2 linked regions of the Tahibacter amnicola genome follow. The protein of the gene in region 1 interacts with the protein of each later gene in a pairwise test. Links are inferred from orthologs where the notes say so. Each region holds a gene or a part of one and is shown in the gene's direction. Other genes may lie near its edges. The genes, in order: N4264_RS24320 and ftsZ.

Region 1 (7,454 bases):
CGCCCGGGCATAGTCGCCGGCAATCAGGGCATAGGCCTCGGCCAGCGGCGGGCCGATCAGGGTCTTGCGGGCCGTCTCGAACGCCTCGCGTGTCTTCTGGAGCGTCTCGGCCTGGGCCTTGTCCAGCCGGGACAGATCCGGTTGCGGCAACGGCTTGATGACGCCGGCCGCAAACGCCGAGGCAGCACAGCCCAGCGCCAGGGCACAGGCAAGGGCAAGTCGGATGCGATTCATGGGACTCCGGTACCGCCGCGCGGTGATGGCAGAAAAGGCGAAGTGTAAGGGCTGGGCCTGAACGATGGCGTGCGCCGGCCGCCGGGGCGAAAAGTTCGCCGCGCCGGCCCAGTGCGCCATCGGGCTCTGGTAGATTCCGGCACGTCCTCCCAGGTATCGCCTATGTCCGGCAAGAATCAATTCTCCCTGCTGCGGTCGCGTCGTTTCGGCCCGTTCTTCTGGACCCAGGCACTCGGGGCCTTCAACGACAACGTCTTCAAGAACGCGCTGGTCAGCCTGATCGTTTTCCAGGTGGCCACCACGTCATCGGCGCAGAGCAACATCTACACGAACGTCGCCGCCGCGCTCTTCATCCTGCCCTTCCTGCTGTTCTCGGCCACCAGCGGCCAGCTTTCCGACAAATTCGACAAGGCACGCATCGCCCAGCTGGTCAAGGTGATGGAGCTGGCGATCATGCTCGTCGGCCTGGTCGGCTTCGTCCTGCACAGCATTCCGCTGCTCCTGGCAATGCTTTTCATGATGGGCCTGCATTCGACCCTGTTCGGCCCGCTCAAATACGGATTGCTGCCGCAGGTTCTGCAGAAGGATGAACTGGTCGGCGGCAATGGTCTGATCGAGATGGCCACGTTCATGGCCATCCTGGTCGGGCAGATCCTGGGCAATGTGTTGATCGATACACCCGTCTACGGGCCGTGGCTCGTCGGCGCGGCAACGATTGCGATCGCCCTCGTCGGCGTGGCCACTTCGCGCGCCATGCCGAAGGTCGACGCCCCGGATCCGGGCCTGGTCATCAACTGGAATCCCTTCACCGAAACCTGGCGCAACCTCGGGCAGATCCGCGGCAATCGCGCGGTGTTCCTGTCCTGCCTGGGGATCTCCTGGTTCTGGTTTTTCGGTTCCGTGTTCATCACCCAGCTGCCCAACTACGCCAAGTTCGTGCTCGGCGGAACGAACACCGTCTACACCTTCCTGCTCACGCTTTTCTCGCTGGGCATCGCGACCGGCTCGCTGCTGTGCGAACGCATGTCGGGCCACAAGGTGGAAATCGGACTCGTCCCGTTCGGCTCGATCGGCATGACGCTGTTCGGCGCCGACCTGTACTTTGCGCACCCGACCCTGGCCACCACGCAGGGCCTTGGCATCGCGGCGGTGCTGGCGACGCCGGGTATCTGGCGCGTCATCGTCGACCTGGTGCTGATGGCCGTATTTGCGGGTTTCTTCATCGTGCCGCTGTTCGCGCTGATCCAGACGCGCTCGGATCCGGCGCGCCGCTCGCGCGTCATCGCCGCCAATAACATCCTCAATGCGCTGTTCATGGTGGTGGCGGCCGGCCTCTCGGCCGTGCTGCTCAACGTGGCCGGCCTGAGCATCCCGCAATTGCTCCTGGCTACTGCGCTGATGAACGCCGTGGTCGCCATCTATATCTACACCCTGGTGCCCGAGTTCCTGATGCGTTTCCTGACCTGGATCCTGGTCAACACGCTCTACCGCATCAAACTGGAAGGCCTGCAGCGCATTCCCGACGAAGGACCGGCGCTGCTGGTCTGCAACCACGTCAGCTACATGGACGCGCTGATCATTGGCGGCAGCGTGCGCCGGCCGGTACGTTTCGTGATGTACTATAAAATATTCAATATTCCACTTCTCAGCTTCATCTTCCGCACGGCCAAGGCGATTCCGATTGCCGGTGCCAGGGAGAATCCGGACTTGCTGGAGAAAGCATTCGACGCCGTCGACCAGGCGCTCGCCGAAGGCGAGGTGGTGTGCATCTTCCCCGAGGGAGCGCTGACCAAAGATGGCGAGATAGCCCCGTTCCGCGGCGGCGTGGAACGCATCCTGGCGCGCCGCCCGGTGCCGGTCGTCCCGCTGGCGCTGCGCGGCCTGTGGGGCTCGGTATTCAGCCGTCGCGATACACGGCTGGGCCGCTCGCGCCTGCCGCGCCGGTTCTGGTCACGCATTGGCCTGGCCGCGGACGAACCCGTGCCGGCGGATGCGGCCAACGCGGCGCACCTGGAGCAGCGTGTTCGCGCCCTGCGCGGCAGCTGGGCCTGAGGGTGAGGGTCACCCTGTCTACCACCTTGGCCGGCCGCGCAGACCGGGTCGGCGCCGATTGGAAACGCCATGCCGCCTGAGTCATCCCGCATCCTGTTTCTGAGTGTTTCGGCCGGCGCCGGTCACGGCCGTGCGGCCGAGGCGCTGCGCGTGGTCGCCGAGAAACGACACGGTGCCCAGACCCGGCACTGGGACGTGATGGATCACGTGCCGTCCACGTTCAAGAAGCTGTATACGGAATACTATCTTCGCCTTGTGGATAAGTTCCCGGCGATCTGGGCGCAGATCTACCGCATCACCGACCAGACGCCGCCCGATGCCACGATGGCACGCCTGCGCCGCGCCATCGAGCGCCTCAACGCCCGCTCGCTGCGTCTGGCGATCGAGGAATTCGCGCCGCACGCGATCGTCTGCACGCACTTCCTTCCGGCCGAACTGCTCCAGCGCGAGCGGCGCCGCGGCCGTCTGGCCACGCCCACCTTCGTGCAGGTCACGGATTTCGACCTCCATTCGCTGTGGGTCGTGCCGGAACTGGACGGCTACTTCGCGGCCAGCGACGAGGTCGCCTACCGCATGCGGGCCCGCGGTCTGCCGGCCGATCGCGTGCACGTGACCGGCATTCCAATCATGCCCGTGTTCTCGCAGCCGCATCTGCGCGCCGAATGCGCACGCGAGTACCGGCTCAATCCGGATCTTCCCACCCTGCTGCTCATGGGCGGCGGCGCCGGCGTGGGCGCGCTCGACGAGGCCGCGGAAAAACTGCTGCATATCGAGCGCGATTTCCAGCTCGTGGCCCTGGCGGGAAAGAACGCGGCGATGCTCGACCGCCTGTCGCAACTGGCCGGCCGGTATCCGGGCAAGCTCATTCCCCAGGGCTACACGAACCGGATCGAGCGGCTGATGGGCGCTGCGGATCTTGCGATCAGCAAGCCGGGGGGACTCACCACGTCCGAGTGCCTGGCGATGGGATTGCCGATGATCGTGTTCTCGCCCATTCCGGGGCAGGAGGAGCGCAACTGCGACTACCTGCTCGAACACGGCGCCGCACTCAAGGCTGTCGACGCCGTCGCCCTGGAATACCGTGTGCGCAAGCTGCTGGAGAACCGTGCGGCGCTCACGCGTATGCGCGACCGGGCCAAGACACTGGGCAAGCCCGCCGCCGCAGTCGCGGTGATGGAACAGGTCGTCGCGGGCCTGTGATCGTTTTCGCCCGGACCATGACGTGAGTTCGCCTGGACACCCACTGCGCGTCGGCATCACGGCGCGACTGGTGACCGGCGACCCGGCGGCGGGCGGCGCCCGGCGCAAGGATATGCTCGCCGCCGAACGCGACCTCATTGACGCGATTGCCCGCGCCGGCGCCTTGCCGCTGATCCTGCCGTGGACGCGCGAAGGCCAGTTGCCCATCGCCGCGATCGTCGAGGGCATCGATGCGCTGGTCCTGCAGGGTGGCGCCGATGTTGCGCCGGAATCCTATGCCCAGGCCCCACTGCGATCCGAATGGACGGGCGATGCGACACGCGATGCGTTCGAGCTGCAGCTGCTGCGCGGCGCCGTCGCGCACGGCCTGCCCGTGCTCGGCATCTGCCGCGGATGCCAGCTCATCAACGTCGCCTACGGCGGTACCCTGTTCCAGGATCTGGCGCAGTTGCGCGCGCGCAGCCGCTGTCACTCGCAGCCATTGATCTACGAGCGTCATCACCACGCGGTTGCACTGGCCGCTGGCGGCTTGCTGGAATCGCTGTACGGCCGGCAACAGGGCGGCGTCGTGTCCGCGCATCACCAGGGCATCGACCGTCTTGGCGATGGTTTGAAGCCGGAAGCGTGGTGCGCCGAGGATGGCCTGGTGGAAGCGGTTCGTGCCGAATCGGGCTGGGTGCTGGGTCTGCAATGGCATCCGGAATTCCGTGCACCGGTCGCCGATGCACTCGATTTCGCGCCGTTAATGGACACTTTTTTAGCCGCGGCAATGGGGAAGTGGTCTTTGACCCCGGCTGCATCCGCGCCGTAAGCTCCAGCGCCGGAAACCTTACCGATTTATCCATTTTCTGCGGCACAGGGGCATGCCGCTGTACCAACCCGGTGCGTCCCGACCACAGGGAACGCCGTAGCCATCGACGCTTATGTCCCCGCCCGTTGTACTCGTCGACACCTGCCCTGCCCTGTCACTACCGCGCGATATCACGTGGTCGGGAAAGGGGCGTACGCTGCTCCAGCTGGCGCCACGTCTGCGCGCCAGTCGTGTACCACCCAGCCTGTGCGTGGGATGGCAAACCTGGCGCGAGCACCGCAGTGCCACGATCGCGCGCATTGCCCGTCATTTCGGCCGGGGCGCCCTGGCGATCCGCAGTTCCTCTGCGGCAGAAGACCTGGCAAGCGCCTCCCAGGCCGGGCGCTACACCTCCCGCCTCGGCGTATGCGCCGGCGACGCGTCCGCGCTTGGGGCCGCCATCGACGCAGTCTTTGGCAGCTACGATTCGCGCAGCACCAATGACGAGGTCCTGATCCAGCCGCTGGTCACCTCACGCCTGGCGGCCGTTGTCGCCAGTCACGCGATCGAGGACGGCGCGTCCTACTACGTTTTCAGCCTGGTCGAAGGGCCACGGACTGATTCGGTCACCCGCGGCGATGTTCCGGTGCGAACCGTGTATCTTGCCCGGGAAGCACCGACCGCCGACGATCCGGATATCGCGCGTCTGCACGCGGCCATCGGGGAGCTGGAACGTCTTTGCCCCGCAGGTCCGATCGAGGCGGAGATGGTGATCGACGGCGACGCCGTCGTCCTCCTGCAGGTGCGCCCCGTCATCGCGCCGCCGTTGCCGGACCCGACGGCCGCGCGGCGCCGCCGGCGCCAGCTCAATCTGGCGCGCAAGTCGCTGTGCGAGCCCGATCCCCATTGCCTGGGTGAAAGGCGCGTGCTGGCGCTGATGCCGGACTGGAATCCGGCCGAGCTGCTGGGCGCGCATCCACGCCCACTGGCATTGGGACTGTTTGGCGAGCTGATCGGCCGCTCCGCCTGGCGTAGCGCCCGTGCCGCGTTCGGCTACCGGATGCTGGCGGATACTCCGTTGCTGCTGCCTTTTGGCGGCCGCCCGTATGTCGACGTCAGGGCCAGCGCCAATTCGCTGCTTCCGGCCAGCATCGATACGGTTACCGCCGCCGCGCTGGTTGATGCATGGCAGGAACGCCTGCTGCGGCGCCCCGAACTGCACGACAAATACGAATTCACCGTCGCACAGACCTGTGTCGACTTCCAGTTCGATGCCGATCATGCGATCCGCTACGCCGGACTGCTCGGCCGCGAGCGCCTGGCCCGCTACCGCGCGGCGCTTGCCACGGTCAGCGCCCGCTGTGTGGACGCCACCGCGCTACAGCATTCTGATCACCGCTTTGCGCAGCTGCGCCGCGCCGTTTCTGCGCCGGAAATGCATCCACTGGCGCTGATCCGCGCTGCCACGGCGCTGGGCGCGCTGCCGTTCGCGTCGGTTGCCCGCCAGGCGTTTGTGTTCGAGGCGCTGATGCGCTCGGCGGTGGCGCGCGGCGCATTGAGCGAATCGCGACTGCTGATGCTGCAGCAATCCTGCGCCACGGCCACGCGCGATTTCCTGACGGCTGGCCGCGACGAGCAGATGGCCCAATTCGGGTTTCTGCGTGCCGGCACTTTCGAGATCACCACGCCGCCACTGGCCGAGCTGGGCGTGGAAGCGCCTGCTGCCGGGCTGCATCAGGCACCGCCTTTTGAACTGACGGGCAACGAGGCGGGTGCACTTCAGAAATTGCTGCGCGAAGCGGGCTATCACCTGTCGGCCGGCGAGCTGATCAAACGCTATCAACAGGCGCGGCAAGGTCGCGAACGCGGCAAATACGCCTTGTCGCACGCGGTCTCGGTGTTGCTCGAAGCAATCGTGCGGGCGGGCGCACGGATCGGCCTGGATCGCGAATCCCTCAGCTGGCTCACACCGCATGCCTTCGCGCATGCCCTCGCCGGCGTGGACTGCACCGCGCAGATCACCCACGCGCGCGAGCAGCATCGCGTGGACGCTCTGCTGCGGCTGCCACCGGTACTTGACCCCACCCGCTCGCTCGACAGCGTCACCGTGGATGCGGGCGCGCCCAGCTTCGTCGGCAACGGCCGCGGTACCGGGCGTGTGGTGCGGGTTGCCGCATCCGCGTCGCCGGCCAGCATACCCTCGCGTGCGGTGCTGGCCATCGAAAGCGCCGATCCGGGTTTCGACTGGATCTTCTCGCGCGCGCCCGCCGCGCTGATCACCGCCTTCGGCGGGCCGAATTCGCACATGGCCATTCGCTGCGCGGAACTGGGCGTACCCGCCGTCCTGGGCCTGGGGCTTGAACGCTGGCGTCGCCTGGCCACTACCCGTCATTTGTGCGTCGACGCGGCGACCCAGTCGCTCACGCCTCTTCACCATTGCCGCTGACAACTGACCGGATGAATGCACTGAACTGGGACTACTCCGCCCTCGCGACGCACTACGACAAACGCGCGCCCTACGCCACCGACGCCATCGATGCACTGGTCGCGGCACTGCAGCTGGACGCCACCTGCGCCGTGGCCGACATCGGCGCGGGCACCGGTCGCCTGAGCCTTCCCCTGGCCGAACGCGGACTCACGGTCACCGCGGTCGAGCCCAATCCGCAGATGCGCGCCATCGGCGAGCAGATCCGGCATCCACGGCTGCGCTTCGTCGATGGCTGCGGTGAAACGACGGGCCTGCCCGCCGGCGCATTCGGACTGGTGAGCTATGGGTCATCGTTCAACGTGCTCGATACCACCGCCGCGCTGGACGAGTCCTGCCGGCTGTTGCAGAACAACGGCGCCATTGCCCTGCTGTTCAATCATCGCGACCTGGAGGATCCGCTCCAGCGCGAGGTCGAAGCCGTGATCCGCCACCACGTGCCGGACTACGCCTATGGCAGCCGTCGCGACGATCCGACACCACGCATCGCGCAGCACGGCGGGTTCGGCACGGTGCAGTCGCTGTCGACGCGCTTCATCCACCGCACCAGTCGTGCCGACTTCATCGATGGTTTCCGCGCCCATGCAACGCTGCTGCGCCAGGCCGGAGCAGCCCGCGCCGCCGTATTTGCCGGGCTGGAAGCGCTGCTGGCGGACCAGCCGGTTATCGACGTGCCATTCACTACACGCGCCT
Region 2 (7,580 bases), 140 kb from region 1 along the record:
CTTCCGCGCGGTGGGGGCGTCGGGCTGGGGACGCGTGGACATCATGCGCGACCGCGATGGCCGCAACTGGCTGCTGGAGGTCAACACCACGCCCGGCATGACCAGCCATTCGCTGGTTCCCAAGGCAGCGCGTGCTGCCGGCGTGGATTTCGAAACCCTGTGCTGGCGCATCCTCGAAACCAGCCTGGCGGAGGATGCATGAGCGGACAGGCGCTGCAACGGCTGCTGGCCTGGGGTATTGCGCTGACGCTGGTCGCGCTCCCCGTGGTCGGGTTGCTCAATGGCTGGTACGCCGCCGACCGCTGGCCGGTGCGCCAGCTGGAGCTGCATGCCGAGTTCGCCAATGTGAGCGCCGAGCAGATCCGTGCCGCGGCGTCGCCGGCCATTGGCACCGGCTTTTTCGCGGTCGATCTTGCGAGCGTGCAGCGCAACGTGGCGCAATTGCCGTGGGTGGAGCGGGTCGAGGCGCGCAAGCGCTGGCCCGATACCCTGGTGCTGAGGGTGTTCGAACAGCATCCCTTCGCCCATTGGGGCGAGAACCGCCTGATCAGTCGCGACGGCCGTCTGTTTGAAGTACCGGGTTCGGCCGACATCCAGGGCCTGCCCAAGCTGTCTGGCCCCGACGAACGCATGCCGGATGTGGTGCGGTTTTACACCGACGCCGCATCGCGCCTGACCGGCTCGGGACTGACGATCACCGGCGTGGAGCTCAGTGCCCGCGGCAGCTGGACGCTGGTGCTCGACAGCGGCGCGCGCGTGGTGGTCGGTCGCGAGCAGGTGCAGGAGCGCCTCAGCCGTTTCGTTGACATCTATCCACGCGTGGCTGCGCTCAATCCCGGCGCGTTCGAGTACGCCGACCTTCGCTACAGCAATGGTTTCGCCATGAAGTGGCCCGATGCCGCACCGCCGCCGGCGGTGACGCTCAGCCCCGCGGGAGACGCCTGACCCATGAATCGCAAGAGCGAGAAATCGTTGATCGTCGGCCTGGACATCGGCACGTCCAAGACGGTGGCCATCGTCGGCGAATTCCAGCCGGGCGAGCCGGTGGAGATCATTGGCGTCGGCTCGCATGCCTCGCGCGGGCTCAAGCGCGGCGTGGTGGTGGATATCGAATCGACGGTGCAGTCGATCCAGCGCGCGATCGAGGAAGCCGAGCTGATGGCCGGCTGCGAGATTCGCTCGGTCTACGCGTCGATTTCCGGCAGCCATATAAAAGATGAGAACTCGCACGGCACGGCGCCGATCCGTGACAAGGAGGTCACCCCGGCCGACCTGGATGCCGTACTCAACGCGGCCAGCGCGCTGGCGATACCGGGCGACCGGTGGGTGCTCTACAAGGAGCCGCAGGAGTATCTGATCGACGGCCAGGAAGGGATCCGTCGTCCCGTCGGCATGTCCGGCGTGCGCCTGGAGGCCAATGTGCACCTGGTCACCGGTGCGGCGAGCGCGGCGCAGAACATCATGAAGTCGATCCAGCGCTGCGGGCTGACCGTCGACGAGCTGGTGCCCTCGGCCATTGCCTCCGCGCGTGCGGTGCTCACTTCCGACGAGCGCGAGCTGGGCGTATGCCTGGTCGACATCGGCGCGGGCACCACCGACATGGCGATCTACACCCAGGGCGCGATCCGTCACACGGCGGTGCTGCCGATCGGTGGCGACCAGGTCACCAACGATATCGCCCAGTTCGTGCGCACGCCGACGGCGAATGCCGAAGAGATCAAGATCCGCTACGCGTGCGCCCTCGCGCAGCTGGCGACGGCGGAGGAAACCATCCAGGTGCCCAGCGTGGGCGACCGTCCGCCGCGGCGGCTCGCGCGCCAGACCCTGGCCGAAGCCGTGCAGCCGCGCTACGAGGAAATCTTCGAGATGGCCCAGGCGGAGCTGCGCCGCTCGGGCCTGGAGGAGCTGACCCGCGCCGGCATCGTGCTGACCGGCGGCGGCGCCAAGATGGAAGGCGTCGTCGAGCTCGCCGAAGAGCTGTTCCACATGCCGGTACGCCTGGGCGTGCCGCAGCACGTCAGCGGCCTGGCTGATGTCGTTTCCAACCAGATTCACGCCAGTGGCGTCGGCTTGCTGCTGTACGGCGCGGGCCGCGAAGCCGTGCGTCGGCCGGCGGGCGCGGGAGTGGCGCGGGTCGGTGGCCTGTGGGGCAAGGTGATGAACTGGTTCAAGGGCAATTTCTGAAGACGTTATCGGCGACGCGCATCAGCGCGGCGCTGGAAGAGCAGGGTCAGGACGACCGGAAAGGGCAGGGAGCCGGTGAAGTGTGGGACCAGGCAGGGACGTCGCTTCCGTTCGCCCCTGAACGAGCGGAAGGAGCCGGCTGGGCCGGCAAGGGTCGGAAAGGCCACGGCAGGAGGCCGTGGAGCCGGATGAGACGTCCGGCAACCGGAGAACGCGCCTGTTCTCCGTGGCGTCGGTGGAACACGTGTTCCGCGCGGCGCGAACCATTAGCTCGTAATAACACCGGAGGATGGGAGACATGTTTGAACTCGTAGAACGACTGGCACCCAATGCGGTGATCAAGGTGATCGGCGTGGGCGGCGGCGGTGGCAATGCCGTGGCGCACATGGTTCAACAGCACGTCGAGGGCGTGGATTTTGTCTGTGCCAACACGGACGCCCAGGCGATCAAGAACAGCGGCGCGAAGCTGGCGCTGCAGCTGGGCGGCAACGTGACCAAGGGCCTGGGGGCCGGCGCGAATCCGGAAGTCGGCCGCCAGGCCGCCCTGGAAGACCGCGAGCGCATCGTGGAGATGCTGCAGGGTGCGGACATGGTCTTCATCACCGCCGGCATGGGCGGTGGTACTGGCACGGGCGCCGCGCCCGTGGTGGCGCAGCTGGCCAAGGAAATGGGCATCCTGACGGTCGCGGTGGTGACCAAGCCCTTCCCGTTCGAAGGCCGCCGGCGCATGCAGGTGGCGCTCAAGGGCATCGAGGATCTGAGTCAGCACGTCGACTCGCTGATCACCGTGCCGAACGAAAAGCTGCTGACGGTGCTCGGGCGCGACGTGACCTTGCTGTCAGCGTTCAAGCAGGCCAACGACGTGCTGCTGGGCGCGGTGCAGGGCATTGCGGATCTGATTACGCGCCCGGGCCTGATCAACGTCGACTTCGCCGACGTGCGCACGGTCATGTCCGAGATGGGCATGGCGATGATGGGCACTGGCGCGGCGCGCGGTGACGACCGTGCGGTCGCGGCCGCGGAAGCAGCGATCAACAACCCCCTGCTGGAAGACGTCAACCTCGCCGGGGCCTGCGGCATCCTGGTGAACGTCACGGCCGGCCCGAACCTCACGATGCGCGAGTTCGACGAGATTGGCCAGGTCATCCACGGATTTGCCAGCGAGGACGCCACGGTCGTCATCGGCACCGCGCTTGATCCGGAACTCCAGGACGAAGTGCGCGTGACGGTCGTGGCGACGGGCCTCAACCGTGCGGCCGCCCGGCAGGTGGTGCGCAAGGAAGAAGCGGCGGTGCGTCCGCGCCTGGTGCTGCGTACCGGCACCGGCAACGAAGTGGTCGACTACGCGCAGCAGCCCGCGACACGTGTGGCCGGTCCCGCGGCCCGCCACGTGACGATGGCGGAAACGCAGACGGCTGCGGAACCGGCCATGGACTACCTGGATATCCCGGCCTTCCTGCGTCGCCAGGCGGACTGATCGAACCACGGCTCCAGCCGCCGGCGGCGAGTGCCCCGACCCGCATCCTCCCGGATGCGGCCGGCACCGTGTCCGTGACGGCCGGGCGTGGAAAACGCAAAAACGCGGCGATGGCGACAGGCGCCGTCATCGTCCTGACTCTGTCCTTTGGTGGGCGGTGTGCGGTCTGCACACCGCCTTTTTTGTGCCCTAAGTCACAGGTAGTGTTGCGTTGACGCAACAGATTGTGGGCCTGGCGCGTCGTTTTGCTTTTCTGTCATAAAGCCCTGTGCTAGCATCCGGACCGTTTTGTTGGCTCCTGCCCCAGGGGACCTCTAAAGAATGATCAGACAACGCACGCTCAAGAACGTCATTCGAGCGACGGGCGTAGGCATCCACACCGGCGAAAAGGTCTACATGACCCTTCGTCCGGCGGCGGTGGACACCGGCATTGTTTTCCGCCGGGTCGACCTGACCGATCCCGTGGAAATCCATGCCCGTGCCGAGAATGTCGGTGACACCAGCCTGTCCAGCACCCTGACCAAGGGAACGACACGCGTATCGACAGTCGAACATCTGCTGTCCGCGATGGCGGGACTGGGCATCGACAACGCCTATGTCGATCTGTCGGCGTCGGAAGTGCCCATCATGGACGGCAGTGCCGGTCCGTTCGTCTTCCTGCTCCAGTCGGCAGGGATTGAAGAACAGTCCAAGGCCAAGCGGTTCATCCGCATCAAGAAGCCGGTCAAGGTCCAGGATGGCGACAAGTGGGCCCGCTTCGAGCCGTTCGACGGCTTCAAGGTCGGCTTCTCCATCGATTTCAACCATCCGATCTTCACCAAGAAGACGTCGGTCGCCGAGATCGACTTCTCGACCACCTCTTTTGTGAAGGAAGTCTCGCGTGCCCGTACCTTCGGGTTTATGCGCGACATCGAAATGTTGCGGGAACGGAACCTGGTTCTCGGTGGGTCGATGGACAACGCCATCGTCCTCGACGATTATCGGGTGCTCAACGAAGACGGTCTGCGCTACGAGGACGAATTCGTCAAACACAAGATCCTCGACGCGATCGGCGACCTGTATCTGCTCGGACACAGCCTTATTGGCGCGTTCTACGGCCACAAGTCGGGACACCAATTGAACAACCAGCTGCTTCGTACGCTGCTTGCCGATGTATCGGCGTGGGAGGAAGTCTGCTTCGACGATCCTGCCACAGCGCCGATTTCCTACGCCCACCCTGCCCAGGCGCTGTAGGAGTCACCTGCGGCGGCAGCCACGCCGCAGGGTTCTGGTACGTAAAGGAAACAAAAACTACTCGGCAAGGGATGCCATACGTAGAAATAGGGCCCGTAATTCCGGGTCTGCCAGTGTGACCGCCGCCTTGCTCAGATGCTCGGCAGTGGTGCGGGAAAGCGGCTTCCGCCTTGACGGTTCCGGGGGAACGGACGGCAAGGGTGCCACTTTGACGGTGAATGTCTTGAACGGCTTGCCCAGCGCTTTTTGCGCCTCGGCAAGGATGGGCGCCTGGTGAAGCCGAAGCTTCGCCGCCCACGTCGAGGTGTTCGCCAGAAAAACAACACGACCGGAACGGGCGTCGGCCAGGCAGCAATGCGGGCGGATGGCCGGGGGAAGTGTCAGGCGCAATCGAAGATCCAGCGCTTCCAGTGCTCGCGCGCGCTCGATGAGGGCAGCGACAGGGGACGTCTCCCCGATGGCTTTCAGGCCATCCGTGGAGCGTCGTGCGGAAGCGGGTTTTTTTGCTTGCATCACGGAAACCAGGCAGAACGAATTGGGCATGAACATCATAATCGTCGCGAAGCCGCACGCCGTACCGAAATCTATCGATCTCGGCTGCTGGCGGACCCGAATCAAGTGTGCCGCGGCACTCGGCACCGCCGCGATTGCCTGTGCCCTGCTCGGCGTGAGCGTGGCCTATACCATCGCCGGCCCGAAGAGCCGCGCCCTGGCAGAAGTGCAGGATCTGCGTGACGCCACGGCCACGCAGCTCAAGGAACTCGAGCAGGTCAAGATCAAGACGCAGCGCGATCTCGATGCGCTGGCGGTCAAGCTGGGCGAGCTGCAGGCCCACGCGACCCGGCTCAACGCCCTGGGCGAACGCCTTACCCGTGCCGGCAAGCTCGACGACGGAGAGTTCAATTTCGCCGAAGCGCCCAGCGTCGGTGGCCCGGAAGAAAACCTGCCGATCGGCCACGCCAGCGCACCCGCCCTGGAAGGCTCCATCGACGAACTGCGTGACCGCTTCTCGCGTCAGCAGGCCCAGCTGGAAGTCCTCGAAAACCTGTTGCTGGACCGCAAGGTCGAGTCGGATCTCCTGCCCAGCGGCATGCCGGTCGAATCCGGCTATATCTCCTCGTATTTTGGTGGCCGCCCCGACCCGTTCAGCGGCGCCAGTGCCTTCCATTCCGGTATCGACTTCGACGCCGCCGCCGGGGCGGACATCCACTCGGTCGCCGAGGGTGTAGTGAGCTGGTCCGGCCAGCGCCCGGGCTACGGCAATGTGGTCGAGGTCGACCACGGCAACGGCTACATGACGCGTTATGCCCACAATTCGCGCAATATCGCCGCAGTCGGCCAGCGCGTCCGCGTAGGCGACGTGATTGCCAAGGTCGGTTCGACGGGCCGGTCCACCGGTTCTCATGTGCATTTTGAAGTCTGGCTCAACGGTCGCGCGGTCAATCCCATCGCGTACGTGCGTAGCCAGCGCAAAGGTTGATCCACGTTCCGGCCGGGCCGTCGACAGACGGTCCGGTCTGGCCGCCGGCCGGTCGAGCCGCGGCCCATCCTGCCTCTGCCGTCCTGGCACGCGCGACGCCCCGGCCACTTGAATCGGCCCACCGGCGACCCACCATCCTTTTCCGAACACGGCTGGCGGCTTATCATCGTCGGTCTTCCCGAGCGTCCCGGCGGGGTCTCATGCGACCGCGCGGGTGCTTTCACCTTTTCTGAGCGACTGGATTTCCATGTTCAACCGTCTGATGACGAGCCTTTTCGGCAGCCGAAACGAACGCGTTCTGCGCCAGCTCAATAAGAACGTGGCGCAGATCAACGCGCTTGAGCCGGCGATGAAGGCCCTTTCCGATGCCGAGCTCAAGGGCAAGACCGACGAGTTCAAGAAGCGCTTGCAGGAAGGACAGACGCTCGACCAGCTCCTGCCGGAAGCCTTCGCCGTCTGCCGCGAGGCCTCGACCCGCGTGCTCGGCCTGCGCCACTACGACGTCCAGCTGATTGGCGGCATGGTGCTGCACTCCGGCCGCATCGCGGAAATGCGCACCGGCGAAGGCAAGACCCTGGTCGGTACGCTGGCGGTGTATCTCAATGCGCTGGACGGCAAGGGCGTCCACGTCGTCACGGTGAACGACTACCTCGCCAAGCGCGACTCGGGCTGGATGGGCAAGCTGTATACCTTCCTCGGCCTGAGCACCGGCGTGGTGTATCCGGGGATGCCCTACGAGGACAAGGCGGCTGCGTACCAGTGCGACATCACCTACGGCACGAACAATGAGTTCGGCTTCGACTACCTGCGCGACAACATGGCCACGTCGAAGGAGCAGCGCTACCAGCGCGGCCTCAACTACGCCATCGTCGACGAAGTCGACTCCATCCTGATCGACGAGGCCCGTACGCCGCTGATCATCTCCGGCCCGTCGGAGGAGTCGCCGCAGCTGTACGTGCGGATCAACCGCATCGTTCCCAAGCTGACGCGCCAGGAAAAGGAAGACGGCGAAGGCGACTACTGGGTTGACGAAAAGCAGAAGCAGGTGCACCTGTCGGAAGATGGCATGGAGCACGCCGAACAGCTGCTGCGCAAGGAAGGCATCGTCGGGGAAGACGAAGCCCTCTACGACTCCAAGCACCTGATCGTGGTGCACCACCTCAATGCCGCGCTGCGTGCCAACGCGCTGTACCAGCGCGATGTTGA

What was found.
Region 2: the proteins of N4264_RS24320 (region 1) and ftsZ interact in binary tests that used the Bacillus subtilis proteins (3 or more experiments, as listed by UniProt). The link is inferred for Tahibacter amnicola from one-to-one orthologs.

The regions. Positions count from the first base shown.
Region 1 is NZ_CP104694.1:6,136,020-6,143,473, forward strand. Bases 1,598-4,420 are described here. They hold N4264_RS24320 (MGDG synthase family glycosyltransferase), read left to right. Parts: upstream 1,598-2,355; coding sequence 2,356-3,486; downstream 3,487-4,420. Other genes in these bases: N4264_RS24315 (MFS transporter), read left to right, coding at 1,598-2,286; N4264_RS24325 (gamma-glutamyl-gamma-aminobutyrate hydrolase family protein), read left to right, coding at 3,509-4,297; N4264_RS24330 (PEP-utilizing enzyme), read left to right, coding at 4,410-4,420. Also shown: N4264_RS24310 (tetratricopeptide repeat protein), read right to left, coding at 1-234; more of N4264_RS24315, read left to right, coding at 397-1,597; more of N4264_RS24330, read left to right, coding at 4,421-6,722; N4264_RS24335 (class I SAM-dependent methyltransferase), read left to right, coding at 6,734-7,454. UniProt on the Bacillus subtilis protein: Processive glucosyltransferase involved in the biosynthesis of both the bilayer- and non-bilayer-forming membrane glucolipids.
Region 2 is NZ_CP104694.1:5,994,895-6,002,474, reverse strand. Bases 1,623-4,571 are described here. They hold ftsZ (cell division protein FtsZ), read left to right. Parts: upstream 1,623-2,482; coding sequence 2,483-3,661; downstream 3,662-4,571. Other genes in these bases: lpxC (UDP-3-O-acyl-N-acetylglucosamine deacetylase), read left to right, coding at 3,983-4,571; ftsA (cell division protein FtsA), read left to right, coding at 1,623-2,184. Outside these bases: N4264_RS23720 (D-alanine--D-alanine ligase), read left to right, coding at 1-202; N4264_RS23715 (cell division protein FtsQ/DivIB), read left to right, coding at 199-945; more of ftsA, read left to right, coding at 949-1,622; more of lpxC, read left to right, coding at 4,572-4,894; N4264_RS23695 (DciA family protein), read right to left, coding at 4,952-5,437; N4264_RS23690 (M23 family metallopeptidase), read left to right, coding at 5,436-6,374; preprotein translocase subunit SecA, read left to right, coding at 6,622-7,580. UniProt on the Bacillus subtilis protein: Essential cell division protein that forms a contractile ring structure (Z ring) at the future cell division site. The regulation of the ring assembly controls the timing and the location of cell division.